One region of the Pseudarthrobacter sp. NCCP-2145 genome, then DNA from elsewhere that is predicted to be linked to it. Evidence: riboswitches for the same ligand, from Rfam matches in the RefSeq annotation. Region 1 holds a riboswitch; each other region holds the start of a gene.
What was found. A riboswitch is a leader RNA that binds a small molecule or an ion and turns the genes downstream of it on or off. The one in region 1 is predicted to bind cyclic di-AMP.

Region 1 (7,158 bases):
AGGAAGTGGGCGGTCATTAGCTCGTGTCCGGCGTGTTCGCGCAGGGCGAACCCGAAGGCGTCCGAGTAGTAGAACAGGACGATGGAGCCGGCGAAGTTGGCCGCAACGAACAAGGGGTGGGTCAGGACCGCGGCGGGCCGGGAATGGACCAGGACCATGATCCATTCCCTGGGGCCGCGGGAGCCGTCCCGCCGTGGAGCCAGGGTGCGCAGGGCGAGGGTGACCGGAGCACCGAGGACCAGGAAGACGGGGACGACCATGGTCAGGGCCATGTGGTCGACCATGTGGGCACTGAAAAGTATGCGGCCGTAGACCGATGGGCCGCCGGAGGTGAAAAAGACCAGCGCCGCAAGCCCGGTGAGCCAGAGCACCGTCCGGATCCAGGGCCAGTTGTCCCCTCGCCGGCGCAGGCGATGCGCGCCCAAAAGGTAGAGGACGGCAGCGGTGGCGGCCACGGCAATCCACAGCCAGTCCGGCCGCCAGACGGTAAACCAGCGTTCGGGGGTCAGCTCCGGCGGCAGGGGGTATCCGGTGAGCACTTCTGCCGGGGTGAGGGCGGCGCGGATTTCCTCCCCACCGGGGGGAGGCGTTCGGCCCAATGCCGCCGCGAGGCCGCTGACGGCGCCCATGATCAGCAGTTCGGCGACGATGAACCGCCACAGCACCCTGCCTGCACCCGGCCCGTCTTTCCGGGTCAGGGCGGGGATGAGGCGGGTACGGTGCAGATATCCGATGATGCCCAGGATGATGACGGCGGCGGTTTTAGCCATCACCAGGACGCCATAGGGGGAGGTCAGTCCTTCCGGCAGCGGCATCCGGATTGAGGCGTTGATGACGCCCGAGGCGGAGACCAGGATGAAGGCGAACAAGGCCAGGGAGGAGAACCGGCGAAGGACCGCGGCTGTGTCCTTGCCCAGGGCTGTTCCGGCGGCGGCGAGGGCGATCAGTCCGCCGAACCAGAGGCACACCCCGACCAGGTGAAGGCCCAGGGAATTGGTGGCCTGTTCGTGGTCGGTGCCGCTGGAGGCATGGCCGATAAGGATGACGGGCACCAGTCCTGCGATCGCCAGCAGCGCGGCCGCGGCCAGGGGCCCGGGAGAACGGGCGCCGAACACCACTGTTGCCACCACCGCTGCGATGATCACGACCGACAGCCAGGCGCTTCCACTGGGCAGTTCTGTCATATAGGCGACAAGGCCCGCGGAAAATTCGGGGCTGCCGGAGACCGGGACGCCGGCGATGTCGGCGAAGCCCAGGACCAGGACCGCCAGCGCCGAGAAGGTCCAGATGATGCTGGTGGCCGAAACCAGGACCATGATCCGGGTAAAGGCGGGGTGCTCAGCGCCTGTTGTCGGGCCCTGCTCGTCATGGCGTGTCCTTGACGCCCGGCCTGAGCTTCTCAGGGTGGGCGGGATAATGAAAGCGGCAAAGACGAGTCCGCCGATCGTTGCCGCCGCCGCGAGGTTGTGCACCGTCTGTGCCAGGCCGTATCCCCACTGGACCAGCGCCCCGGGGTCCCGGGTCTCGGCCGGAAGAGTTCCCCTGCCGTAGGCGGTCGCGGCCAGAACCACCACCAGGGCGATTGCGCAGGCGGCTGCCAGCCAGACCGGCCGGGGTGAGACAGCGGGCCTCTCCTGTGAAGTGGAGACTTTGAGCGCCACAATACGTCCTAACCTGGTCCTGGCCCCTACGGAAGGGTGGGGATGGAGCGCGAAACGAAGCACAGCGCGCGACACCAGATTATCTGTAGAGTTGTTCACACGTTAAACGTGCGTGTCAAGGCGTGCACTCCCCCGGCGCCGCGGGCCTCCTGCACTTGCCGCACGTAACCGGGGGAACTCGAAGCTTTAGCGCGTAAAGGTAGCCTAGATGGATGATGCAGATTCCCCCCCGGGTCCCCGCCGGGCCGGAGTGTTCGGTCCGGCTCGTCGACGCAGAAAAAGTCGGCGCGGTCAGATCCAGGATGCCAGGAGATTCGGACGTAACCGACTTGGCGGTGATTTTCGGGCTGCTCTCGGACCCTGGCCGGGTCAGAATCCTGATCGCCCTTCTCGAAGGAGAAATGTGCGTCTGCGACCTGGCAGCAACTACCGGGCTGAGCGAGTCCGGCGTCTCCCACGCCCTGCGCCTGCTGCGCGGGCCGCGGGTTGTTCAGGTGCGCCGCTCGGGCAGGATGGCCTACTACTCTCTGGCGGATTCGCACGTCCGCATGCTCCTCGATCTCGGCTTGACGCACGTTGGGCATACAGGCAAGGACCGGTTGCGCATGGTCGAAGGCGGCCAGGCACCCTGACAGGGGCGGGCCTGCCCGCACAGTGCGACAGCCGGTGCTGCCATGTCTGAGCCCGAGATCACCGGTCCGGTCTGGCTTCCGTCGCTGCCGCCCTCGCTTCCTGAATACCTGGCGCCGAACCTGCAGCCGGTACCGCTGATCCCTGCCCTGACGTTGCTGGCCGCGGCGCTTTACCTGGCAGGGGCGATCCGTCTGTGGCGGCAGGGCCGGGGCTGGTCCGTGGTGCGGACCTGTTCCTTCCTGGTCGGCTGCCTGGCCATCATCGTGGTCATGGGAGCCGGCATCGAAGGGTACGGACTGCGGATGTTCTCCATCTTTATGTTCCAGCAACTGACCCTGATGATGGCCGTTCCGCCGCTGCTGGTCATCGGATCACCAGGAACACTGCTGTTGCGGGCAACACCCCACGGCAGGCTGGGCCGCCGCGTCCTCCAAGCCGCGCTATGGGGCCTGCGTTCCCGATGGGGACGCGTTGCTATTCACCCGGCCTTCATGGTCCCGCTGTTCCTGCTCAGCTTTTACGGCGTGTACTTCTCCGGTCTGGCGGACCTGCTGCTGCCAAACTGGTACGGCCACGTCGGCCTGGAACTGCTGTTCCTGATCTCCGGGATCCTCTTCACCGTGCCGTTGATTTCCGCTGACCCGCTGCCGAGCCGCCAAACCCACTTCGGACGGATGATCGATATCTTCGCGGAGATGCCGTTGCACGCGTTCTTCGGGGTGGTCATCATGATGGCCACCACTCCCATGGTTAAATTCTTCGCCGCGCCGCCTGCGAGCTGGAACATCAACCCCATGACGGACCAGGGCGTAGCCGGCGGATTGGCATGGTCCTACGGGGAATTACCCGGAGTGCTTCTGCTGATGTTCATCCTGGTCCGCTGGCAGCGTGAGGAAGCCAGATCCAACGCCAGAATTGAGCGGGCCGAGCTCACCGGAGGAACCCCGGAGCTGGACGCCTACAACAGCTACCTGCAGCAGCTGGCAGACAGACCTGAACCCCGTCGCCGATAAAGGGCCCGGTCAACTTGACCCGCGGGCCTGGTCATATGAAGATATCTGCAGATGAATTTTACGAAGCGTAGAACTGCGCCTTCCTTGCTGCTGTTATCAGATTGTGATAATTAGGTTTTCTTAGGTAACGTTAGTTCAGGCTTTCCTGTATTGAGCCCTCGACGCCGCACGCTCAGCCCCGCCGGCGGTGTCAGATCCGAACATGAACGGCGGGGGCGGAGGACCCACAAACGGCAGCTTGCTGCCTTGGGGTGAAGACGCACACTGTGCCGGGCCACGAGGGCCGGCTCCACGGGGCGTCCGGGCTTTCTCCTTGGCCCGAACCCGACAGCTAACTTCGCAGGCGACCCGAAAGGATTCCGCTGTGCCCTCCTCCCTCCATGGCCGCCGCCGCGCTCTGCCCAGTGACCGCTCCCGGCGCCGCGCCGGTGCTGCCAGAACTGCGCGCCGCGCCGTCCGTCCCGTGGCCCCGTCCCCGCGCCCTGTCTGGCTTCCCGGGGCCTCCGCTTTTGCCGCCGTCGTGATGCTTGCAGCCGGCATACCCGCCGCGCATGCCGGGCTTATTGCCGCCGGCACCGTTCCCGCCGCCGAGCCGGCCGCTGTGGAGGCAGCCCCGGCCATAACAGCGCAGGAACAGGCGGTCATCACTTATCCGCGCACTGACGTCGGGACCCGTCCGGCCGAACGGCCTGAGACGCCCGCGCCTGCCGCAACAGGATCCACCGCCGGGACCCCCTCCGCAGTTCCTTCCGCTGCAGCGGCGGCACCGCCAACGGTTGTGCCCGTGGATACCACCCTGGGCGCTCCGCTGGCCAGCATGTCCATTTCCTCTCCGTTCGGGTTCCGGACGAGCCCGATCACGGGCGCGTCCGGTGAATTGCATACCGGGCTGGATCTGGTGGCTTCGTGCCAGACGGCAGTGTTCACGGCCGGCTCGGGGACCGTCGTGGAAGCTGGATGGTCCCAGAACGGCGGCGGAAACCGCATCGTTGTCGATCATGGCAATGGGATGAAAAGCACGTACAACCATCTGTCCTCAATAGAGGTCTCCGTCGGTTCTGTGGTGGCCAAGGGCCAGCGGCTCGGCGGGGCCGGAACAACCGGAAACTCCACCGGATGCCACCTGCACTTCGAAATCGTCCGCGACGGCGTGACGGTGGATCCCCAGGGCTGGCTCCGGCCGTGACCCTCATGGAACCGGGCGACCAGGCGCCGGCAACGTCACCAATGCACCGGAAGCGGCTTTGGGCTGTTTTCTTCATAGTAGTGGCCCTCACCGCGCTGGGCTTCTTCGCTTTGGGCCGGCTTTCCGCGGCGCCCGCACTCGTCCCGGACTCCGGCCCGGACGCCGGATTTGCCCGGGATATGCAGACCCATCATGCCCAGGCGGTGGAGATGGCAATGCTGATTCGGGACAAGTCCGACCACCCCGAGGTCCGGGCGGTCGCCTACGACATCGCCACCGCGCAGCAGCATCAGAACGGGCAGATGTTCGCTTGGCTGCAGGACTGGGGACTGTCCCCGGCCGGGACAGCGCCGCCGATGGCCTGGATGACGGCAGATGGTACTCATGACGGGGCCGGAGCCGCGCATGGTGCCCAGGGGTCCGGCCCTGAAGGTGCCATGGAAGGCATGGCGACCCCGGAACAGATGCAGGCGCTGCGGGAAGCTTCAGGTGCGGAGGCCGATCGTCTGTTCGTTGATTTGATGATCCGCCACCATCAAGGAGGCGTCGCCATGGCCACCGCCGGTACCCGGCTGGCGGAAACCTCAAAGGTCCGGGACTTCGCTGCCCGTATCCTCGAAGCACAGACAGCTGAAATCACGGCCCTTGAAGAACTCCGAAGCCGACTCTGATCGCCCCAAAAAAGAGAGTGAGACCGCCGATGACCGGAAAACCAAAAGCCGGTGAGGACCGCAAAGCGCTCCTGGCAGCAGTGCAGGCCAAACAGCGGGCCGCTGACAGACGGCGGGCCTGGCTGATCTACGGCACCGGCGCGGCCGTCGTCCTCGCAATCATTGCCGCGGTGACCTTTGTCCTCGTAGGGGAGGTGCAGCAGCGCGAACAGCTCAATGCAGCGGCCGCACGGCCGATCGAGGGCGAGCAGGACTATCCGGACCAATCCAGGAACCACACCAGCCAGGCAGTCAATTATCCACAGACTCCGGCCACCGGCGGGGACCATGCGCCGGTCTGGACGAACTGCGGGATCTACACGGCCCCCGTTGAACAGACCCGGGCAGTGCATTCCCTCGAACACGGGGCCGTGTGGCTCACCTACCGCCCCGACCTTGCCCCGGACGAGCTCGCCGAACTGACCGCTTTGGCCGGCAAGCAGGACTACCTCCTGCTCAGCCCGGTAGCCGAACAAGCCTCCCCGGTTGTGGCAACAGCCTGGGGAAAACAGCTTGCCGTGGACAGCGGCAGCGACGAACGTCTGGCACCGTTTATTAAGAAATACCGGCAAGGCCCGCAGGCACCTGAGCCCGGGGCCGTTTGTTCCGGCGGCGTGCAGGGCTGACCTTGCTGCCGAACAAGGACCGGACGCCCCGGGCCTACGGATTCCTGCTGTCCTGGCGGTGGCTGGGCATCCTGGGCATGGCCGTTCTGTTCGCAGCGGCCTGCATGGGGCTGGGTAACTGGCAGATGGACCGGCGGAACCAGGCGGTCACCGAAATCCGCCGCGTCCAGCAGAACTACGACAAGCCGCCCGTGCCCTACGAAGAAGCCAGCCGCTACTTTGACGACCCGGACCCGGACGCCAAGTGGACCACGGTATCTGTCAGGGGCCAGTACATCGCCAACGACCAGCGGATCGTCCGGAACCGGCCCAACTACTCGGCCGCCGGATACGAGGTTCTGGTCCCGTTCCGGCTGGTTTCCGGTGAAACGATCATCATCAACCGGGGCTGGGTTCCCATCGGGAACAATCGGCCAGGCTACCCTGATACGGTTCCTGCACCGCCCCCCGGAACTGTCGCAGCAGTGGTGCGGATCAAACCATCAGAGGCCGACGTGGACCGGAGTGCTCCCGAAGGGCAACTGGCCAGCATTGACCTGGCCTCCTATGCGCGCCAGCTCGAATACCCGGTCAAGACCGGCAGTTATGGGCTCATGGCCTCCGAATCACCCCCGCCGGAGCTTGCCCCTCAGCAACTCGCCCCACCCAAGGTGCAGGAAGGATCCAACCTGTCCTACGCAATGCAGTGGATTACCTTCGGAGTGCTGGCCTTCGTCGGGTTCGGCTATGTAGCGCGGCAGCAGGCCCGCATCGGCCGGGAGGAACGTGAAGCTGCGGAACCGTCCGAACCTGGACAGCAGGCCAGCCCACAGGGCAAACCACGGCGCCCACGCTCCGATGACGAGGAAGATGCTCTTCTGGATGCCATGGGCCTCTAACAGAAAAGGCCAGCCACGTGTGGAGTTCCTGACTGCCAGCCTCCGTCGGACGGGTGGATCCGCTGCAGGGGCGACGACCGGACCATGGGCGGTCGTTTGCTCCGCTTGGCATCAAGGACTGAGCCCCCGGCCCTTGATCATCCTTCCACCAAAGCGACGGCTCACTGGCTGCCTACAGGGTGGGCGGCGCGGCAGTGGATAAGCCCGTCGTTTCTGACCTGACCGTTGCCGCCCAGGCCTACTTGAAGCTCCTCTACACCGCCGGTGAATGGTCGGAAGCGCCGGTCACTGTTGGATTACTGGCGGACCGGCTGGGCCTCAGTATGTCCACGGTCTCGGAGGGCATTGCAAAACTCGCGCGGCGGGATCTTGTCACACACGCCAAGTACAGCAGCGTCAGCCTCACGCCCAATGGGCGGCTGTATGCGCTGGTCATGGTCCGCCGACACCG
Region 2 (7,158 bases), on a different contig from region 1:
TGCGCTGCTTCTCCTCCGCAGCCTGGCGGGCCACGGCGTCCTGGGCTGACCGGGCCTCCGTGAGCCTGGCTTCGGCTTCAAGGGACAGCCGCCCGCGCTCATCCTTCGCAGCCTGTTCCTGGGCCGCCAGCGCAGCAGCGATCTTTCCTGCGGCCTGCGCCTTGTGCACGAGCGCGGCGGTCTTGTCCCCCACGATCTGCACCACGTTGAGCCCATGCACGGTGTTGCCCTGGACGGCGTCGAGGGCAACAAAGAACCCCATGTTGGTACCACCGGTCTTGTATGACTGGGCCGCCAGCGCACCGAGCTCTTTCCTGTGCCGGACCAGCTCGGAGTCGGCCTGCGCGGCCTGCGCGGCCAGGGCTTCCACCCTTGCAGACGCAGCCTGCAAGGCCGCATCCGTCACCGCATACTCCGCCGCTGCCTGCACCGCCACGGAGCCGGTGGTCTCGGACTGGTCCTGGAGGGCGGACAGCAAACCACCAATCCTTGCAATTTCCGCGGCTTTCCCGGCTTCGCTCTCTTTCGCGTCCTGTACCTCCTCCCAGGAGGGGTAATCACCGGGCGGGACCTCCGCAGCACCCGCTGGGGTAAGCCATAGGGTTCCCACCAGCGCACACGAAACAAGCGCCGCGGCGAGCCGCGCCCTGGGTTTGGTAACGAACCGGCACATAGTCGGGAAGCCTACCGCCTTCACCCTCAGGTTGAAGGCGGACGTTTCTACATCGTTATGGACCGGAGGCAGCTACGGTGGCGGCAAGGGCAGAAGGGCCGGCCCTTTACAGATGCCGGCCGAACCAGGCAAGGGTGTCGTTCCATGCGGCCGTCGCCTGGGCCCCGTTGTAGCGGTCGCCTGTGTCGTTATGGAAGGCGTGGTCCACGCCGGGGTAGACCGTGAGCTGGTGGACAACGCCGGAGGCTGCCAGCGCATCCTTAAGCGCAGGCATGGGCCCGGTGATGCGTTGATCGAGTTCAGCGTAGACCCCGAATACGGCCGCCTTGATGTCCGGCACTTTGGCCAGGTCAGGGGCAGGTCCGTAAAACGCCGCTGTTGCCTTCAGGCCGTCCAGCTCGGTGGCCGCCTGCCAGGTGATGCCGCCGCCGAAGCAGTAGCCGGTCATGGCGACGCGGCCGCCGTCCACGAAGTCCTGGGCCCGGAGGTACTCCAGTGCTGCGGCGAAGTCGGCCACGTGCCGCTGGGCGCCGGCCTGGGTGAGGGCGCCGGGTACAGCGTCCCGGTCCATGCCGGCCGTCCCGCCTTCGCGGCTGAGCAGGTCGAGCGCGAGGGCCGCGTACCCCTCCTTCGCGAACCGGCGGGCCACGTCTTCGATATGGGGCGTCAGCCCGCGGTTCTCATGGCAGATCAGCACGGCAGGAGCACGCCCTTCCTGCCCGGGCCTGGCCAGGTAGGCACTAACGGAGGCGCCGCCGGACGGAAACTGAACGGACGCCGTCGTCAATCCTGGCGCCCCCTCCGGGACGGAGAGCGGGCTTTTGGCCCCGGGCACCGCACCCGACCCCGCGGTCCCCGCAGCGGACGTCGGGGAAGGTTCCGGGGTGGGCATGGGGTCTGTGCTCCGTGGCACCTCAGTGGGGGTACAGCCCACCAGCAGCATTGCCGCCGACGCTGCCGCCATGCTGCCGGTGATGAAGGCGACACGCCGGGTAAAGGTCCGCTGGCTCAGCGCGCCGGACCGGTAGTCATCGAAGAATTCCTCGATCAGGTATCTCTCAAACTTGCCAAGCTGCGTCACGGTCTGCCTCCTCGGGGGTGCCGAACATACTCCTCCCCCAGCCAGCTCCGGACAAGGTTTCCCGGCGGTCTCTGCTCCCACCTTTATCGCTTTGTGATAAAAAACACTCTCTGCAAAATCGGCGCGCCTTGTATCCGTACCCACAGCCCCATGGCACGCGAAATCCAGTCGATGGCGCAACCGAGAGAACCGCCTCGCATGTTATCCAAATGTGACAATGGGTGCTAAGTCGGGTTATGGTCATCTGGTGTCCCTCCCAGACGGGACATTCCCCGTCAGAATGCCGAGCCCTGCCACTGACCCGGGAACCAACGCTTTCCAGCTGGCAGGGACGGGGGAACCAAGTTTCCGCGGCCTTCAGAAGGCCTTGGGGTTAAGTCGATAGCGCCTCCGTTCCATTCGGAGTTGTTACCGGCCGGGTATCTCCAACCCGAACCCGACAGCTCACCCCGCAGGCATGGGAGAGGCGATCAACTGTGTCAAAAAATTCCACCACTGCCCGTCACCGCGCAACCCCGGCCCGCTCCATCGTGATCGAGGGACTGGCTGTTTCGGCCAAGTCCCTGGGCCGTCCGGCTCTCGCCGTAGCAGCAGCCTCCGGCATTGCCTTCGGCGTCGGCGCCCCGGCCCACGCCGGTGTGAACGGTCCGGACACCACCGAGACCGCTAGCGTCCAGGCGTCCGCCGCCCCCGCTGCGGCAGTTGCAGCCCCCGCCGCAGCGGCCGGCAACGTCCACACGGTTGTATCGGGCGACACCCTTGGTGCCATCGCGTCGATGCACGGTGTCAGCCTGAATGACGTCCTGTCAGCCAACGGGCTTTCAGTCTCCACGATCATCTACCCCGGTGACCAGATCCAGATTCCCGCGGCGGGCTCTGCTCCGGTCGCAGCCTACGTAGCACCGGCTGCAGCACCGGCACCGGCTCCTGTCCAGACCGCTGCCGCCGCCCCGGCGAACACCGGAATGAACATGTCCTACGCGTCAGCACCGGTTGCAGCCACGGGCAGCGGCGCCGGTGCAGCCATCCTGGCCAACGCCTACGGCCAGGTTGGCCAGATCCAGGACTGCACCGCCATGGTGGAGAAGGCCCTGCGCACCGTCGGCAAGTCCGTTGGTGACCTGGCCCCCGGCCAGTTCTACCAGTACGGCACCACCGTGGGCACCCCCGCCCCCGGTGACCTGGTGATCACCGCCGGCCACGTAGGCGTGTACGCCGGCGACGGCCAGGTTGTCAGCGGCGGCGTAAACGGCAACCAGACTGCTGTGCACTCCATCAGCTGGCTCAGCGGCGCTTCCTTCGTCCGGGTGGCATAGTCACCACGGCAACAGCAGCCGGCCCGTAAGGGCCAGGCCACTGCACACAAGGGCGGCAGCCGGGTTCTCCCGGCTGCCGCCCTTGTGTGCGTCCACGCTTTTTATTCCGGATCCGTCCGGAGGCCGGCGCCTTCCCGGGTCAGGTGCCGCAGAAGGTCCGGTAGGCGCCGAAGCCTTCCGGCGGGCCCTCGGTGTAGCGTTCCAGCCCCCGGCGTTCCTGGAACGGGGACCTCACCACATTCAGGAAACGGTTGAACGGGGCCATGTCCCCCTCCGTTGCAGCCGCCAGCGCTTCCTCCACCAGGTGGTTCCGGGGAATGTACACCGGATTGACGCTGTCCATCAGCCCGGCGTCGGGCTTCAGGGCTGCCCAGCGCCCAGCCCAGGCATCAAACGCGGCGAGATCCAGGACCATGCCGCGCGCCGGCCTGTCATCGCCCCGGGCAGCCTGGCCCAGGCTCCGGAAGAACTGTGTGTAATCGACAGGGCCGTCCTTCAGCAGGGCGATTACCCCGTCCACCAGTTCCGATGCCTCGTCTCCCTCCTTGCTTCCGGCCGGTCCGCCTTTGATACCAAGCTTTGCCTTCATGCCGTTGAACCAGGCGTCGCTGTAGTGGCTGCGGAACTTCCCCAGCGCCTCCACGGCGGGGGCGACTGCCTGTTCCTGGTCCTCATGGAAGAGCGGCAGCATGGCCTCCGCCAGCCGCGCAAGGTTCCACTCAGCCACCACCGGCTGGTTGGCGTAGGCGTAGCGGCCGCCGACGTCGATGGAGCTGTACACGGCACCGGGGTTGAAAGCGTCCATGAAGGCGCAGGGGCCGTAGTCGATGGTTTCGCCGGAAATGGTCATGTTGTCCGTGTTCATGACGCCGTGCACGAACCCCACCAGCATCCACCGGGCCACCAGCCCGGCCTGGGCGGCCACCACGGAGGCGAACAGTTCCAGGTAGGGATGTTCCGCCCGGGCTGCGGCCGGGTAGTGCCGGCTGATGGCATGGTCCGCCAGCCGGCGCAGGAGCTCCATGTTGTCCGTGGCCCGGGCATATTGGAAGCTGCCCACCCGGAGATGGCTGCTGGCCACCCGGGCCAGGACGGCGCCGGGCAGCATCGTGTCCCGGCGCACCGGGCGTCCTGTGGCCACAACGGCCAGGGCCCGGGTGGTGGGAATGTTCAAGGCGTGCATTGCCTCGCTGACGAGGTATTCCCGCAGCATGGGGCCGACGACGGCGCGGCCGTCGCCTGCCCGGGCGAAGGGCGTACGGCCGGAGCCTTTGAGATGTATGTCCCGGCGGCGCCCGGCAACGTCCACCAGTTCGCCGAGCAGGAGCGCCCGGCCGTCGCCGAGCAGCGGCGAGTAGCCGCCGAACTGGTGCCCGGCGTATGCCTGGGCAACCGGGGTGGCGCCGGCCGGGACGTGGTTCCCCAGGAGCAGCCGCACGCCTTCGGGGGTCTTGAGGTATTCGGGGGCAAGTCCCAGCTCGCCGGCGAGGGCATCGTTGAGGACCAGGAGCCCGGGTTCGGGCGCTTCCTCAGCCTGCCAGGGAACAGCGAGTTCCGGGAGTGAACTGGCGAATAGTCCCTCGAAGGTGACAGTTGATTCTGCTGCTGCAGTCATGAATCAACCCTATCGCCGTCGTTTGTCCTGCGGTTGATCAGCCAGGTGATAAGCCACAGGATGACCCCAATGGCCATCAGTCCGCCGGCGATCTGGTACTGGATGATGTTCCTGCCCACCCACGGCCCGGCCAGGAAAGCGCAGAGCATGGCGGCCACCAGCGGGAGCGGGCCGGGTGAAGTGAAGAAGACCTTGCGGTGGGGATCCCGCTTGCGGCGCAGCACCAGGCAGGCCACGTTGACCGCAGTGAACACGCACAGCAGCAGGAAGGCTGTGGTGCCGGACAGGTTGGCCACAATGTTGCTTTCGGGATCACTGGTGACGTACAGGATGAGGCCCAGTGCCAGGACAGTGGAGAAGGCAATTCCGGCCCACGGGGTGCGCCGGACCGGAAGGACTTTCCCCAAGGCACCGGGCAGGACGTGCTGGCGGGCCATGCCGTAAATCAGCCGGCTGGCCATCAGCATGTTGATGAGGGCCGTGTTGGCGACCGCGAAGACTGCCAGGAAGGGGAAGACCCTGTCGATGGGGAAGTCCGGTGAGCCCTTGTGGACCACTTCAAGCAGGGCAGCGCCCTCAGCTTCCCGGATGCCCTCGAGTTCGGTGGGCGAGAGGACGCTCACCACGGACACCGCCACCAGCATGTACAGCAGTACTGCGATGCCCAGGCCGGTGAGCATGGTGCGGGGAAAGATCTTCTCGGGATTCCGGGTCTCTTCCACCATGTTGACCGAGTCCTCGAAGCCCACCATGGCAAAAAACGCGATGGAGGTGGCTGCGGTGACGGCCAGGAAGAGCCCCTTGTCCTGGGAGTCGTTGAAGACAAAGATCTCGCCCGGGTTTCCGGTCCCCTGGGCCATGACAAAGAACCCGACGCCGATCACAATGCACAATGCGGCCATCTCCACCACCGTGAGCACCACATTGAACTTGACGCTCTCCCCCACCCCACGCAGGTTGATGGCGGCCAGGAGGAGCATGAATCCAAGGGCAACCGCGGTGATCACGCCCTGGCCGGGTTTGCCCATCCAGCCGTTAATCTCAAGGCCGCCAAAAAAGTTCTGCGCCAGGACGTTCGCCGAGGTGGACGCGCTGGTGATTCCGGAGCAGACCACCGCAAAGGCCACCAGGAAAGTGACGAAGTGTATGCCGAACGCCTTATGCGTGTACAGCGCAGCCCCCGCCGCCTGGGGATACTGCGTCACCAGTTCAAGGTACGAGAAGGCGGTCAGCGTGGCCACCACGAAGGCCAGCAGGAACGGCAGCCAGACGATTCCCCCCACGGTGCCGGCCATGGTCCCGGTCACCGCATAGACGCCGGCGCCGAGGATGTCCCCCACGATGAACAGCAGGAGGAGCTTGGGTCCAAGCACTCTCTTGAGGGTGGGCTCCTTGCCATGCGCAGTAACGTCTGACACTTCTTCTGAAGCTGCACTCATGAGTGACCTCCATGGCTGGCTTGGCTGGATGAGGGGTTCGGCATCGATGCGGTAAGCGGCCCGTGCTGCAGCACGGCGCCTTGGGACCAGCGCCGCCGCTGGGGAAAGCCGATGCGCTGCAGGTCCTCTGCCGCGATGACCGCAGCAGTACCCGCACGGGCGCGCGCTTGGGCCGAGAGCAGTGCGGCGTCGCCGCCATACCGCGAGGAGAAATGCGTGAGCACCAGGCTCCGGGCGCCGGAATGTGCCGCCAGCTCTCCCGCCTGCCCTGCCGTGAGGTGGCGGTACTGGCCGGCCAGCCCGGCGTCGTCGTCGGCAAAGGTCGATTCGGCGACGAGGAGATCGGCGCCGTCGGCAAGTTCCTCTGCGCCCGGGCAGGGCGCAGTGTCCATGACGAAGGCGAAACGCTGGCCCGGGCGGGCGACGCTGACGTCATCGAGCCGCACCCCGCCCAGGGTCCCCTGGCGCTGCAGGCGCCCTGCGTCCGGCCCGGCAATCCCTGCCGCGCGCAGGCGTTCCGGCAGCAGGGTCCGGCCGTCCGGTTCGGCCAGCCGGTAGCCGTAGGTTTCGATGCGGTGCCTGAGGGGACGGACGTCAAGCCCTTCGGCTACCGGTCCGCCTTCACCGTGCGGGTGCAGCCTGAGGTCGATACCCGGGGTGCTGACGGATACCAGGGCGCGGACCACGTCCGCGCCGGAGGACGGATAGTGGAGGTGGACCGGGTGGGGCACAGCATCGAGGGCCATGCGCGAGAGCACGCCCGGCAGCCCGAAGCAATGGTCACCGTGCACGTGCGTGAGGCAGATGCGGGTGACCATGTTTGCGGAAACCCCGGCGTGGATCATCTGGCGCTGCGTGCCCTCGCCCGGATCAAAAAGCAGGCCCTCGCCGTCCCAGCGCAGGAGGTAGCCGTTATGGTTCCTGGTCCGGGTGGGGACCTGGGAAGCGGTGCCGAGGACAACGAGCTCGCGCATGGTTTTAAGGGCCAAAAAGCAGGTGCCGGAAGTTCCGGTACCTGCTTTGTTGGATGCGGC
Region 3 (7,158 bases), on a different contig from region 1:
CAAGCACCAGCGCCCGGCGGAACGTGATGACCGCCAGCGGTTCATATCCAGCATTCAGAACGAGAGTGCGCATGCACGTACCTCTTCACGGCCGCACCCGTCAGGGGCACGAGGGCCGGCTGCCCTCGGCATGTCCGGGCTATGGATCGACACCACAAGAGTAAACATAGAAGCGCACTATCAGCTAATCGCTGTTTTCCAAAACTGCCGTGTCGGGTCCCTTGGCAGGCTTTACCCGTGCGTCTGCGGGCTGCACTCCGCCGGCGTCATCCTTAAAGGGAAGAACCCCTGCCGCGGGGCAGGGGTTCTTCGTGCCGTCCATAGGGGACGGCGAATGTGAGGCTCGTTAGTTCACGCGGATGAAAACGGGGCCGGAGCCAACGTTGGCGCTGAATACCACCGTCTGGTTTCCGTTGTATCCACCGTGGACCGCCTGGCCATTGCCGGCATAGACAGCGATGTGGGCCATGCCCGCGCCACCGTCGGCGTAGTAGATAAGGTCGCCCGGCTGGGCTTCCGCGGCGCTTACGGTGCGGCCCAGGGAGAGGTACCCTGCAGGCCAGTCGTGGAAGTTGATGCCCACTGCGGCCAGGGAGTTGGTCACCAGCATGGTGCAGTCCTGGGTGACGCCCAGCTGGGCGTATGCAGCGGAGAGGATGGCTGCGCCCTTGCCGCTGGCGGAAGCGGCAGGAGCTGCAGCGGGTGCAGAGGCGGTGGTCACCTTGGCGGTCACCTTGGGGGCTGCAGCAGGCTGGACGACGGCGGGGGCCGCCGGCTCGGCTTCCTCGACCTCAACAGGAGCGGGCTCTTCTTCGACAACAGGCGCAGGCGTGGTGGTGACGGCCGGCTTTTCGAAGGTGATGGCGATGGTGGAAGCGGCGGAGATCGGCGCCTCGACGGAGGACTCAACTTCCAGGGTGGACGCCGGAGCGGAGTCGCGCTGGACGCTGGAGTCTGCCGCGTTTGCGGCGATGCCGCTGGTCAGCACCAGGCCGGAAGCGGCAGCAATAACCGCTGCCTGGCGGCCCATGCCACCGGCGTTGCCGCCGACAGCCTTGGCGATTACTGCGATTGAGTTGGTCTTGGTGACTTCGGCGCGATGCCGTGCGGTGGCACGAGTAGTCATCAGTTCTCTCTTTCGTTTTCCTCAGGCCGTTGTGGGCACCAAGGGGTTTGGGCGTGCCGGCATCTTGGGGGTACGCCGGCACGCCCCGAACGGGGATGTGGTGTTTGCGGAACGCGTGATGGAGCAAAGAAATAGTTCTTGGGCCCGAAGGCCCAAGAACTATTTGTTAATGGTGAAGAAGGCGGAGCTTCCGGTGGCGGCCACCGAGTGAAGCAGCGTGCCCTGGGACGGGTTGAGAGCGCTGATCATCATGCCGTTGCCGACGTAGATGCCTACGTGCGCGCCACCGTTCTGCATGACCAGGTCACCCGGCTGCGGGGTGGAGGTGGGCGTCATTGCCGTCCAGGCGTTGACGCGCGGGATGCTGATGCCGGCCTGGGCGTACACCCACTGCGTGAAGCCGGAGCAGTCCCAGCCGTTGGGGGTGGTGCCACCCCAGACGTAGGGACGGCCGATGCCAGTGTACGCAAGTGCGGCAATGCCGGAGGTGGAGGCCGAGGAAACCGTTTCGGCAAGCTTCTCAGCTTCAGCTTCGGGAGCTGATGCGGTGGAGGCCGTCCGAGTTCCGGCAGCAGTCCGGCTCTCGGAATCGGTCGACTGTACCCGCACAGGTGCCGGCTTCGGAGCGGCGGTGGTCTTCACCACGGGACGCTCGAAGGAGACGGTGGCGGTGGGTGCTGCAGTCACCGCGAGGGCGGACTGGGCAGACCCGGACTCGGTGGAAGCGGAAACGCCAGCGGTAGTGTCCGCGGCGCTGGCAGGCAGGCCCATGCTGAGGATGAGACCGGAAGCGGCTGCGATAACGGCAGCCTGGCGACCTACTGTCCCGGCATTGGCACTAACAGCCTTGGACACGGTGTCCAAGGGGTTGGTACGAACCGTTTGCGCACGGTGGCGCGCAGAATGATGGCGTGAAGACACGAAGGTAGCCTCTCCCAATGCCTGCGAGGTGAGCTGTCGGATTCGGATGGGAGTCACCCGGCCACTCCGCTTCCAAGGAAGCTTTGCGACTTAACCCCAAGGCCTTCGCTGAAGCAAAGACCAAAATTGGTTCCCCCGCCCCTGCCAGACGATGAAATGCGAACGGACCTTGAGCGGTGGCAGAGCTAGGCAATCCGCACAAGAGCGTCAACTTCGGAAAAGTTGACGCGAGTTAGACGGTACAGCAGTTTTCGTTGAATGTCACATTCAGGTCACGGCGGGTCATGATGATTCGATAGCCGTCCCTCATTTGACTACAGCCAGCCCGTGGGATCGACGACTTCGCCGTTGACCTGGACCTCGAAGTGGAGGTGGCAGCCTGTTGAAGCACCCGTGGTGCCGCTGAGCGCCAGGACATCGCCCCGGGAGACCGTCTGGCCCTCGGTGACACTGAAGGACGAGAGGTGGTTGTATGTGGTCTCCAGGCCGTTGCCGTGGTCCACGACAACGCGGTTTCCACCGCCGTACTGGTGCCACCCGACGAACGTCACGGTGCCGGCTGCGGCTGCCAGGACCGAGGTGCCGCACTGGGCCACGTAGTCCTGGCCGCGATGGAAGTCACCGGAGCCGCCGGTGATCGGGCTGACCCGGTAGCCGAACGGGGAGGCAGTGGACAGCGCGGCCAACGGGGCTCCGAGGCTTCCGGCCGAGGCTGCGCGGGACACGGAACCGGCGGACTGCGCGCTGAGCAGCTGCTTCAGCTTGCCGTCGGGATCCGCCTGGGTCACCACGGCAGAGCGGCTGAAGTCGATCTGCGCGCCGGCCTCGGCGGATACCTGTGGCTGCGGGGTAACAGCCGAGGCTGCCACGGGGGTGACGCTGCCTGCATTGTCGGTGGCCATGACGGGGCTGGTTGCCGGAACGGTCACGGTCAGCACCAGGCCGGTGGCAGCCAGCGCGATTCCGGCTTTCTGGCCAATACCGCTGGCGGAGGCAAATTCTGTGATCTGCCGGAAGGGACCTCGACGGCGGCGTGCATCACGGTGCGGATCGCGGGGGCGTTCCGTGGTGATGACCTCGACAACGCGCGGCGTTGGAACGGGGGCGGCCGCGCGGCGGCGCCCCTTGGGGGTCTGCATGGACAAGAAGGGTTCCTCTCTGGAAAGCCTGCGAAGTTAGCTGTCGGATTCGGGTCAGAGAGTTCACAGACCCGGTCCGCCTGGGCAAGCTCGGCACAGAGGTATCCCTGGAAGGATCCAACGCTGGAAGAGGCTTGCTGCTGACGGACTTCACCCCAAGGCAGTCCCCCGTCTGCCGGTTGTGGTTCCCCCGCCTCTGCCAGTAATGACTCGTGCACCTGATCCGCTGGCAGAGCTCGGCTCCGGATCAGGTAACGCTTTAGTATCTACGCTTGGGTTTAACTATAGGGCCAGAAGTCCCAAAGTAACAATTCCGTTATCTTTGGCTAATCCGTCCCGGCCGGGGTAGTACGCGGGTTTACCGGACGGCAACGAAGACGTGGGCTGCGACTTCGGGCGGCAACTCCAGGGCGCCCTCTATGCCGGGCACGCGGACCGAAATGTAGTCTCCCACCCGCTCCAGCGAGACCGCAGCCCCGGGACGGATGCCGCCCTCGTCGAGCTGGACCAGCAGTTCCGGCTCCACCTGGATCGGCTCAGCCAGGCGGCTTACGGTTACCTCCGACGCCGGGCCATAGGACTTCATTGCCTCCAGCAGGCTGACGGCCCCGTCCGCGAATCCTTGCGATGCCTGGCCGCCGAGGGCCGCCAGGCCGGGGATGGGATTGCCGTACGGGGACTCCGTGGGGTGGTCAAGCAGCTCGTAGATGCGCCGCTCCACGCGTTCGCTCATGACATGCTCCCAGCGGCAGGCCTCGTCATGGACGTAGGCCCAGTCCAGGCCGATCACGTCTGCCAGAAGCCGCTCCGCCAGCCGGTGCTTCCGCATCACCTCGGTAGCGCGCTTCCGGCCCACTTCGGTGAGTTCGAGGTGCCGGTCGCCCGAGACAACCACCAAGCCGTCCCGCTCCATCCTGCCTATGGTCTGGGAAACCGTGGGGCCTGAGTGCCGCAGGCGCTCGGCGATCCGGGCGCGGAGGGCCACGATGTTCTCTTCCTCAAGCTCCAAGATGGTCCGAAGGTACATCTCCGTAGTGTCGATCAGATCCGTCATCCAGCTCAGCTCCTCGAGCGCAGTACCTTGCGTTGTCCCACCGTATCGCCTTCCGCGCGACGTAGTCCGTTGGAAAGCTTAGCCTATTTTGACTTTGTCCGAATAGTTGGCGGCCGTCACAACAGGCCGTCTCAATGTCTGGACTATGACGGTGCCGGTTCCCGCACCAACGCCGGTTCAGGCAGAATGAGGAGGGCCGGAGTTGCAGTCACAGCCGACTGTCCGCCAAGCAACCACCCGTCCGGACCCTAGCCGCGTCCACGCCGAAATTGGAGCACCTGTGAGCGAAAACAGCATCACTATTCCCGCCGACCTCCTGCCCAAGGACGGACGGTTCGGCGCCGGCCCGTCAAAGGTCCGGCAGGAGCAGATCGATGCGCTGTCCGCTGCGTCGAAAACCATCCTGGGAACCTCGCACCGGCAGGCTCCGGTGAAGAACCTGGTGGGGTCGGTGCGCGAGGGCCTCAGCCAGTTCTTCCGGGCACCCGAGGGCTATGAGGTGGTTCTTGGCGTCGGCGGTTCCACTGCGTTCTGGGACATCGCCAGCTTCGGCCTGGTGGAGAAGAAGGCCCAGCACCTCTCCTTCGGTGAGTTCGGGTCCAAATTCGCGGCCGCCACCAACAAGGCGCCCTTCCTGGACGCCTCCTCCATCATCAAGTCCGAACCAGGTACCCGCCCGGCCGCCCAGGCCGAAGCGGGCGTTGATACCTACGCCTGGCCCCAGAACGAGACCTCCACGGGCGTCTCCGCCCCCGTGAAGCGCGTGGCAGGTGCGGACGAGGGCGCACTGGTGCTGGTTGACGCGACGTCAGCAGCCGGCGGCCTGGACGTGGACGTGGCGGAGAGCGACGTCTACTACTTCGCCCCGCAGAAAAACTTTGCCTCCGACGGTGGACTCTGGCTTGGCCTGTTCTCCCCCGCCGCGCTTGACCGCGCGGCCCGCATCAAGGCCACCGGCCGCTGGATCCCCGATTTCCTCGACCTGCAGACCGCAATCGACAACTCACGGCTAAACCAGACCTACAACACGCCGTCGCTGTCCACCCTGGTGACCCTGGATGCGCAGGTCCAGTGGCTGAACGCCAACGGCGGCCTGGACTTTGCCTCGGCACGCACTGCCGATTCCGCCGGCCGGATCTACAGCTGGGCCGAATCTTCCGAGTTCGCCACCCCGTTCGTCACCAACCCGGATGAGCGCTCCAACGTCATTGCCACCATCGATTTTGACGAGTCTGTGGACGCAGCCATGGTGGCAAAGGTGCTGCGGGCCAACGGCGTCGTGGACACCGAGCCCTACCGCAAGCTCGGCCGCAACCAGCTGCGCATCGCCACTTTCGTGGCCATCGAACCGGACGACGTTTCCGCACTGCTGGCCAGCATCGACTTCGTGGTGGGCAAGCTGCGCAAGTAGCGGGCTCCAGCAGCAGTCCGCGCTGCGGCTCAGTGGCCCAAAGCAGCGCACCCAGAAGCAAAGAGCGTTAATTACGACGGCGCCGCCCGGGGTTAGTTCCGGGCGGCGCCTTTGTGTAAGTCGTGGGGAAGTGTGCCGTGGGGTGCGGCGTGCCCTAAGGCGTGGCGGCGTCGTCTTCTGCGGGCTCCGAGGACGGACCAGGGGCAACCTCAGGGGCCTCGACGGCGGGCTCTGAAACGGCAGGCCCTGATACGGCATCCCGGGCGGCGTCATCCGCTTCGCCTTCTGCGGGCACAGCCACCTGCCCGCCAGCTTCCGGTTCCGCTGCCAGGACCTGGTCCTGCTCCGGCTCCGGCTCCTGGTCCTGCTCATCCTCGGGCCGGACTCGTTCAGCCCACGGCACCCATTCCGGGGCAAGGATCGAATCTTCCGACGGCAGCAGGCCGAGCTCGCTGACGGTCACAACCTTCGAGCGGGAGTTGCGGGTCAGCACCGCGTACCACTGCCAGCCCAGGTATCCGGGCAGCCTGGATTCGAACAGGTGCGTCACCAGGCGGTCGCCTTCGCTTTTAGCCCCCAGGTGCCGGCCAATGGTAGGTGCAGGCGTGATGTCCTCCACAGCGGCACGCGCGGTGTCCACCGCGGCAGCGAGGAAGGCATCAGGCTTCCCTGTCCGCCACACCGGGACACCCGCGCGGCGCTTGGACGCCGCCTTGGCCACCGCAGCGGCGGGGCCGGCAGCGGCCGTGCCACCCGCCGTCGTGCCGTCCTGTTCCGGCACAGCTGGGACCGGCTGTTCAGCTTCCGGGTTCATAAGTGCCTAAACGTCCAGCTCGTCGGCAACCTTACGCAGGGCAGCGGCGATGGCCTTGCCCTTGTTGCCTTCCGGGTACTTGCCTGCCGAGAGCGTCCCGGACAGGTTGTCCAGGACAGTCACCAGGTCCTGGACAAGGGGGGCGAGGTCCTTGGCGCTGGGCCGCTTTGCCTTGGCGATGGAAGGTGTCTTGTCCAGCACACGCAGGCCCAGGGCCTGCGCGCCCTTCCGGCCGTCAGCCACACCGAACTCAACCCGGGTGCCGGCCTTAAGCTCTGTTACGCCCTCGGGCAGCGACGATTTGGGCAGGAATACCTCCTGGCCGTCCTCGCCCGCGAGGAAACCAAAGCCCTTGTCCTTGTCATACCACTTGACCTTGCCGGTAGGCACGTAATCAACCTTCTTCGTTCTGCGTCTTCTGACACGGCCGCCCGCCACCGCATCCGCATTGCTGTGCGGGTTTAGGGTATGGCGGCTGCAGGCCGTGTTGGTCTATCCCCCAAGGTTATCCTGCCCACTGCCCTATTCCCGCTTTTACCTGCCTTGCGGAGGCATTCCGGGGCTCCGTGCGGCAGCGTTCACGCCCGGGGCTGCGGGAGCTGTAGCGTTACGTTTATGACTCCCTCGCGTTACCGGCGTGCCCTGATGATCACCGCCGCAGCTGTCGCCGTGCTCTCTTTGGTGGCAGTAGGC
Region 4 (7,158 bases), on a different contig from region 1:
CGCTGCCGCCGTCTCCTCGTCAATGCCCATGTAGAGGACAAAACCACGGGCAACGTTGTCGTTGGCTACGGGCCGGACGGTATTCGGACCGGCCACCACGGGAGTGGGCACGGTCATGGGTGCCGCCTCTGCGGGCTGGACCGCCCGGAGCTGCCCGTAGGAGCTGGGGTTGAAGCCCTGCGGCGCGTAGCCCTGGGAGGGGAAGCTGCTTCCAGATGATGATGGCGCCAGGGCGGGGCGCGGTCCAAACCCGGGGCGGAGGCCCGAGGGCTGGCCGGCCTTGGCGGCGTTACGGACAGAAATGTGGACGTATCCGGATGCAACTGACATGGAATGCTTACCTCAATGTGAATGGCCGTCATCGCGGCCCGAATGCTGGGAATCCCCGCAATGCGAACTGGGGAGGGGCGCCCGACGCTGGGCTGGGGGCGAATGCCTAAGAACTTCGGAGGGTGGGAAGGTCAGGCGTGCATTCGACAACAGCGCATGTCGGCAGCAGCGGATGTGCTGGGCCAATATTCTGCGGCTGCAGGTGCTGTTGAGTTCTTGTTCACATTGGAAGTGTGCAGCGTAACAATGGCAACTTGCAAGTAACAATGGACGCGATCGTCCGCATAATGAGACAAATTCCGCGATAGTGTTCCAAATCACAATTCTGGACGCTGTAAAAAATAACGCTCGTTATCCGGCATTCTGCCTTTCTCCACGTGGTCTACAGAATTTTGTTCGACCAAAGAGCGTCCTGCGGTTGATCCGTTCACCAGAGCGTCTGATAGCGGAATCTCGCTCTTCACCATGGTGGCGTGTCCAGCCGTCCCCGCTTTTGGACAGAAAAAATTGTGTTCGGAGCGGATGTTGGGCATACCGAAGCCCGATATGCCGCCGTTTGAACGTCCGCGTCCGGGCGGCCGCGGACGCGGGGATACACGCCGGGGACCCTCCACGGATCCAGCTCGCTAGGCTGGGATTCACAGCTTGCGCACAGGAAAGCCATAGCCGGGCTTAAACCAATGATCGGAGAGTTGTTCCATGGCCACCTCCCACTCCATGACAAACAACCTCCCCACGCTCACTCATCCGGACGGCTCCCCCATCAGGGCCCTGGTGGTGGATGACGAGCCGAGCCTCTCCGAGCTCATGAGCATGGGCCTCCGCATGGCCGGCTGGTCCGTGGCAGTTGCCGCCGACGGTCCCGGGGCAGTGAAAATGGCCAAAGACTTCCGGCCGGATGTCCTGGTCCTTGACGTCATGATCCCCGGTTTCGACGGCGTCGAGGTCCTGGGCAGGATCCGCGCCTTCGCGCCCGAGGTTCCCGCCCTGTTCCTCACCGCAAAGGACGCCGTCCAGGACCGGATCGTTGGCCTCGCGGCCGGCGGGGACGACTACGTCACCAAGCCGTTCAGCATGGAGGAGGTCCTGCTTCGCCTGCACCGCCTGGTCCAGCGGTCGGGCGTGGCCGCGATGGACACCGCCGAGCTGGTGGTGGGAGACCTGGTCCTCAACGTTGACACCCGTGAGGTGACCCGCGCCGGGGAAGAGCTCCAGCTGACGGCCACCCAGTTCGAGCTGCTCCGTTACCTCATGGAAAACCCCAAACGCGTCATCAGCAAAGCGCAGATCCTGGACCGGGTCTGGAACTACGACTTCGGCGGCCAGGCCAACATCGTGGAGCTCTACATTTCCTACCTGCGCAAGAAGGTGGACGCCGTCCACCCGCCGATGATCCACACCGTGCGGGGCGCCGGGTACGTCATCAAGCCGGCGGACTAGGAAAGCGATGGCGTCAGCGCACAGTACGGAGCCGCAGCCCCCGAGCTGGCTGAAGCCCGGCACCTGGCACCTGCGGACCCGCCTTGTCCTCCTGGCCATGACCCTGCTGATCGCCATTTGCGGGGCGGTGGGCGTGGCGAGCTATGCCTCGATGGACGCGTTCCTCACCCGGCAACTCGATGACCAGCTAAGCCAGGCCGCAGACCGTTCCAACGATCCCGGCCGCCCTCCCTCGGGCGGCTTCAACGGCAGGGATCCCCTGGACGCCCGCGGCCAAAGCGTCGGAACCCTCAACGCCCGGATCCTCAACGGCCAGGTCAACAGCGGCGGTTTCCTCACCTCGAATACCACGCGCTCCCCCTTGTCCACGGAGGACAAACAGGTCCTGCTGGCCCTGCCCGCCAACATGCAGCCGGTGGACAGGACACTGTCCACCGGCGATTACCGGCTGCTGGCCATCCAGACCAGCTTTGGTGACGTCCTGGTGACAGGACTTCCCCTGGCCGCCAAGGAAAGCACGCTCGCGTCCCTGGTGTGGACGTTCGTTTTTGTCTCCCTGGGCGGACTTCTCCTGATCGGCCTGGTGGGAACGGTCCTGATCCGCCGCACCATGAAGCCCCTGGAGCAGCTTTCCGAAGTTGCCACCCGCGTTTCACAGCTGCCGCTGGATGCCGGCGAGGTGGCGCTGGCGGTGCGCGTGCCGCCGTCGAACTCCAATCCCGCAACGGAGGTGGGCAGCGTGGGCCACGCGCTGAACCTGATGCTGGACAACGTGGCCAACGCGCTGCAGGCGCGGCAGAAGAGCGAAACCAAGGTCCGGCAGTTCGTGGCGGACGCTTCCCATGAGCTGCGCACGCCGCTGACGGCCATCCGCGGCTATACGGAACTGATGCGGATGACGGAACACTTCACTCCTGACGGGGAAAAGTCGCTGGCCAGGGTGCAAAGCCAGTCCCAGCGGATGACGGCACTGGTGGAGGACCTGCTGCTGCTGGCGCGGCTTGATGAGGGACAGCCTTTGAAGCTCAGCGAGGTGGACCTGAACCAGCTGGTGGTGGAAGGCGTCAGCGACGAAAAGGTCATGGCGCCCGGGCACACCTGGCGGCTGGAGCTCCCCCACGAGCCCGTTGTGGTGAACGGGGATCCGTCCCAGCTGCGGCAGGTGCTGATGAACCTGCTGTCCAACGCGCGCAAGCACACGCCGCCGGGGACCACCGTGGTCACCGGGGTGGGGAAGACGCCGGAGGGTGCCGCGGTGGTAACGGTAACGGACGACGGCGGGGGCATTCCGCCGGAGTTCGTGGACCAGGTCTTCGCACGGTTCGCCCGCGCAGACGCGGCCCGGACAGGCAAGAGCGGCGGGCCTGGCGCATCCGGCACGGAAGGAACCAGCGGCCTGGGGCTTTCCATCGTGGAGTCCATTGTTGAGGCGCACGGGGGCAAGGTCACGGTGACATCACAGCCCGGCCGCACCCGGTTCGTGCTCCAGCTCCCACTGCCGCAAGTTCAGGCGCAAGACGGCGCGCCGCTAGCGTGATCCCTGTTACCAAAATGTGACTTAAGCGCTACACTCCTGTACCGTCGATTGGGTGCGGTTCCCGTTCGGGCCGCATATCCGGATGACGCCAAGCTCTGCCGCTTCCCGGATTCCGCTTGAGCATAGGCAGAGGCGGGGGACCCAACAGTCCCGGGCATTCAACTGCCCTTGGGGTTAAGCCAGCACGTGATTCTTCCGTGTGGCCGGATGCCCTCATCCGAACCCGACAGCTAACTCCGCAGGTGTGAGAGGCGATCCATCATGTCTAAGTTCCTTAGTAAAGCACGCCCGAAACCAGGCCCTGAAGCCCGCGCCCCGCGCACGTCAGGCAAAACCCCGTCCTTCGGCCAGCGCGCTGCCATCCTCGCAGCGTCCGGCGCCCTCCTTGTAGGCGTTGGAGCCGCGGGCCAGGCTACCGACACCGCAGTGCAGGTGGCAGCCACGCAGACTCAGGCGGCTGAGGCACAGTCGAAACTGAGCATCGAAAAGAGCGAAATCCAGGCGAACCCGGCTCCCGCTCCTGCAGCTGAGCCGATCAACGTGGTACCGCAGGCAGCCGAACCGGCCCCTGCTCCCGCCCCCGAGCCCGCACCCGCGCCGGCCCCGGCGCCTGAACCCGCACCGGCACCGGCGCCCGCTCCGGAGCCTGCGCCCGTCGTCGCGGTCAACGACCCCGCAGGGGCACAGGCTTACGCTGCCGGCCAGCTGGCCTCCTACGGCTGGGCCGCCGACCAGATGCAGTGCCTGCAGACCCTGTGGACCAAGGAATCAGACTGGACCACCACGGCCACCAACCCGAGCAGCGGCGCTTACGGCATTGTGCAGTCCCTGCCTGCCGAGAAGATGGCCAGCGCGGGCGCCGACTACCTCACCAATTACCGTACGCAGATCAACTGGGGCCTGAACTACATCCAGGAGCGCTACCAGTCCCCGTGTGGAGCCCTGAACTTCCACTACGCCAACAACTGGTACTAAACCGAAGCAGCGTGCCCCTCGCGGTCCAGTGCGTCCCGGCCCGGGATGTACTGGACTGCCCACCGGTTCCCGTCAGGATCGGCGAAGTACACAAAATGGCCCCAGTCCTGCACGTCCACATCGCTGACCTCCACCCCGTTGGCCTTCAGCTGAGCGTGGGCGGCCTGGATGTCATTGACCACGAGCTGCAGGTTTGACCCTGTGCCTGGAGGCGCGTCCGTGAGCCCTTCCCCAATGCAGATGGAGCAGGCAGACCCTGGCGGGGTCAGCTGCACGAACCTGATGGAGTCGCTGGGCCGCTCGTCGAAATCGGCGTTGAAGCCCACTTTGTTGACGTAGAAGTCTTTGGCGCGGTCCACATCGGACACGGGCACAAAAACGAGTTCCAGTTTCCAGTCCATGCGCACAGGCTAAGCCTTGTGTTGGGAAGCGGGAAAGGCTTGAGTCCTAGCCTGCGATGCCGTACAGGCGGTCGCCTGCGTCGCCCAGGCCCGGAACGATGTAGGACTTTTCGTTGAGCTTCTCGTCGATGGACGCCAGGACAATGGTGACGTTTGCACCGGAGAGTTCTTCCTCCAGCTTGGCCAGGCCCTCCGGCGCGGCGAGCAGGCAGATGCACGTGACATCCGAGGCGCCGCGCTTGAACAGGAACTTGATGGCTTCGCGCAGTGTTCCGCCGGTGGCAAGCATGGGATCCAGCACGAAGATCTGCCGGTCGGTGAGATCCTCGGGGAGGCGCTCGGCGTAGGTGATGATGTCCAGGGTTTCCTCGTCACGGGCCATGCCCAGGAAGCCCACTTCAGCGGTTGGGACCAACTTGGTCATGCCCTCCAGCATGCCCAGGCCTGCCCGAAGGATGGGAACCACCAGCGGGGTGGGCTTGGTGAACGCGGTGCCCACGGTCGTGCTGACGGGGGTTTCGATGGTGACGGGCTCGGTGCGGACTTCTCGCGTGGCCTCATAGGCAAGGAGGGTCACCAGTTCCTCCGTCAGCTGCCGGAAAACCGGGGACGGAGTGTTCTTGTCCCGCAGGACGGTGAGCTTATGGGCGACCAGCGGGTGGTCCACAACGAGAGTGCGCATGGGTCAAAACTATCACCCGGCCGCCGGGCCGCTCGCCTGCCGTCCGCCGCCCGTGCCCGACTGGGAAGCGCCGTCGTCGACCCTTGGCGGGGCACCGCCGCCGTTCGCCGTCGGGGCGGTACCGGTGGTGCTTTCCGCGTCTCCGGAGTGGTCCTCGCGCAGGACCGGATGTTCGAAGGTGGGTGCCGGGCCCGCGTGTTCGCGCCGCCGCATCACATGGAACAGCCTGTGGGCCAGGATCACGATGCCCACCCACGCCAGCCCCAGGAACCAGCCCGCCATCACGTCCGTCATCCAGTGGTGCCCCAGGAAGACCCGGCTCAGGCCCATGGCGATAATGAAGATCGTCCCCACGGTGATGGCCGCAATCCTGGCCCAGAGCACCTGGAACTGCAGGCACATGAGGTAGATCAGGACCCCGATCACCACGGTGGTGTTCAGGGTGTGGCCGCTGGGAAACGACGGCGAGGTCTCGAAGGGCGGGACGGCCTCGGAGTGGTCAGGACGGGTCCTGCCGACAAGCCGCTTGCCCAGGGTGGTGGCCAGGGTGGAGACCAGGGCTGCCCCGCCCACCAGGACAATGGGCCGCCATGTCCTGCTCAGGAAGGTCAGCCAGGCTGTGAGGATGCTCGCCAGGATGGGCATGCCGATCCCGCCGCCGACGTTGGTGAATCCTGTGGCGAAGGCGTCCATCTCCGGGTTCCGCAAGGACTGTGAGTATTCCAGCGCAGGAATATCAAGGCTGGCCAGGCCTTCCTCGTCCACGACATCCGAGTAGACCTCGGCACCCAGGAGTGCCATGGCGATCACCAGCGTCCCGCCGATGATCATGGTCAGCCACAAGGCGGCGTACGGCTTGATCCACTTGTCCACGCGGTCTCGGACTGTGCTCACTGTGCCTCCCGGCGGATGTGCGTCACGGGCTCTGGGTATCCTTCGAAACTATCATTGAGCCATGGTCTCCGCAGATAAGAAACACCACGCGTGGATGGGCCTTGCCCTCGCCGAGGCCCGGCGCGCCCTCGATACCGAGGACGTGCCCATCGGAGCGGTGGTGATTGGGCCCGACGGCTCCGTGCTGGGTTCCGGGCGGAACCAGCGGGAGGAGCTGGGCGACCCCACCGCGCACGCCGAGGTGGTTGCCATCCGCGAGGCGGCGGAACGGCTGCGCCAGGTTTCCCTGCTCGACGGCGGCAGCGGAGACGGCTGGCGGCTCGCCGACTGCACGCTGGTGGTGACCCTTGAACCCTGTGCCATGTGCGCCGGCGCGATTGTCCTGGCACGAATCCCCCGGGTGGTCTTCGGCGCCTGGGACGAGAAGGCAGGAGCTGCGGGGTCGGTGTTCGATGTGCTCCGTGAGCGGCGCCTGAACCATTGGGTTGAGGTGTATCCGGGCGTGCGCGAGGCCGAGTGCGCCGCCTTGCTGCGTGAGTTCTTCGCCGGGCACCGCTCGCGGCTCTGATTCATGCCCCAGGCTGTCAGCGTCACCCCCTGATTGCGGCCAGCACGTGGGCCGCTGGCTGTTCCCAGCCCGGCAGGACGCCTCGTGCCTCCAGGGCCCGTGCCCGCCAGGCATCCCGGGTCCCGGCATCTTCCAGCCAGCGCGGAAGTGCCTGGGCCAGCAGGGCGGGATTTGCAGGATCATCATCCGCCGGGAAGGCTACCTTCGCTCCCGGAACCGCGCCGCCGTCGTCGTCCTTCCCCGCCATTCCCAGGCGCAAGGCCTCGACGGCGCCCGTGCCATCGCGCACCACCACGGGGATCCCCCGGGCGAGTGATTCGGTGACCACCAT

Region 2: linked by a shared signal. The riboswitch ahead of NFU08_RS20370 (LysM peptidoglycan-binding domain-containing protein) and the one ahead of NFU08_RS06040 (M23 family metallopeptidase) in region 1 are both predicted to bind cyclic di-AMP.
Region 3: linked by a shared signal. The riboswitch ahead of NFU08_RS20460 (M23 family metallopeptidase) and the one ahead of NFU08_RS06040 (M23 family metallopeptidase) in region 1 are both predicted to bind cyclic di-AMP.
Region 4: linked by a shared signal. The riboswitch ahead of NFU08_RS07055 (hypothetical protein) and the one ahead of NFU08_RS06040 (M23 family metallopeptidase) in region 1 are both predicted to bind cyclic di-AMP.

What each region holds. Positions count from the first base shown of each region.
Region 1 covers NZ_BRCG01000005.1:110,168-117,325, reverse strand. The annotation lists gene NFU08_RS06055 (cytochrome c oxidase assembly protein) at 1-1,661, opposite strand, end outside; gene NFU08_RS06050 (helix-turn-helix transcriptional regulator) at 1,874-2,293, shown strand; gene NFU08_RS06045 (cytochrome c oxidase assembly protein) at 2,336-3,307, shown strand; cyclic di-AMP (ydaO/yuaA leader) riboswitch at 3,486-3,667, shown strand; gene NFU08_RS06040 (M23 family metallopeptidase) at 3,672-4,493, shown strand; gene NFU08_RS06035 (DUF305 domain-containing protein) at 4,499-5,164, shown strand; gene NFU08_RS06030 (DUF3105 domain-containing protein) at 5,194-5,829, shown strand; gene NFU08_RS06025 (SURF1 family protein) at 5,907-6,707, shown strand; gene NFU08_RS06020 (metal-dependent transcriptional regulator) at 6,902-7,158, shown strand, end outside.
Region 2 covers NZ_BRCG01000036.1:309-7,466, forward strand. The annotation lists partial or broken gene NFU08_RS20360 (lytic transglycosylase domain-containing protein) at 1-478, opposite strand, end outside; gene NFU08_RS20365 (dienelactone hydrolase family protein) at 780-1,754, opposite strand; cyclic di-AMP (ydaO/yuaA leader) riboswitch at 2,026-2,227, shown strand; gene NFU08_RS20370 (LysM peptidoglycan-binding domain-containing protein) at 2,231-3,070, shown strand; gene NFU08_RS20375 (YdiU family protein) at 3,210-4,685, opposite strand; gene NFU08_RS20380 (APC family permease) at 4,682-6,124, opposite strand; gene NFU08_RS20385 (ribonuclease Z) at 6,121-7,098, opposite strand.
Region 3 covers NZ_BRCG01000037.1:576-7,733, forward strand. The annotation lists gene NFU08_RS20445 (HNH endonuclease) at 1-73, opposite strand, end outside; gene NFU08_RS20450 (NlpC/P60 family protein) at 347-1,126, opposite strand; gene NFU08_RS20455 (C40 family peptidase) at 1,286-1,981, opposite strand; cyclic di-AMP (ydaO/yuaA leader) riboswitch at 2,052-2,225, opposite strand; gene NFU08_RS20460 (M23 family metallopeptidase) at 2,362-3,186, opposite strand; cyclic di-AMP (ydaO/yuaA leader) riboswitch at 3,197-3,438, opposite strand; gene NFU08_RS20465 (metal-dependent transcriptional regulator) at 3,545-4,240, opposite strand; gene serC (phosphoserine transaminase) at 4,521-5,651, shown strand; gene NFU08_RS20475 (DUF3027 domain-containing protein) at 5,806-6,465, opposite strand; gene NFU08_RS20480 (cold-shock protein) at 6,472-6,855, opposite strand; gene NFU08_RS20485 (hypothetical protein) at 7,081-7,158, shown strand, end outside.
Region 4 covers NZ_BRCG01000006.1:100,349-107,506, forward strand. The annotation lists gene NFU08_RS07040 (winged helix family transcriptional regulator) at 1-330, opposite strand, end outside; gene NFU08_RS07045 (response regulator transcription factor) at 1,030-1,770, shown strand; gene NFU08_RS07050 (cell wall metabolism sensor histidine kinase WalK) at 1,778-3,307, shown strand; cyclic di-AMP (ydaO/yuaA leader) riboswitch at 3,401-3,563, shown strand; gene NFU08_RS07055 (hypothetical protein) at 3,569-4,282, shown strand; gene NFU08_RS07060 (glyoxalase superfamily protein) at 4,279-4,683, opposite strand; gene upp (uracil phosphoribosyltransferase) at 4,730-5,365, opposite strand; gene NFU08_RS07070 (phosphatase PAP2 family protein) at 5,378-6,259, opposite strand; gene tadA (tRNA adenosine(34) deaminase TadA) at 6,321-6,827, shown strand; gene NFU08_RS07080 (glycosyltransferase family 4 protein) at 6,850-7,158, opposite strand, start outside.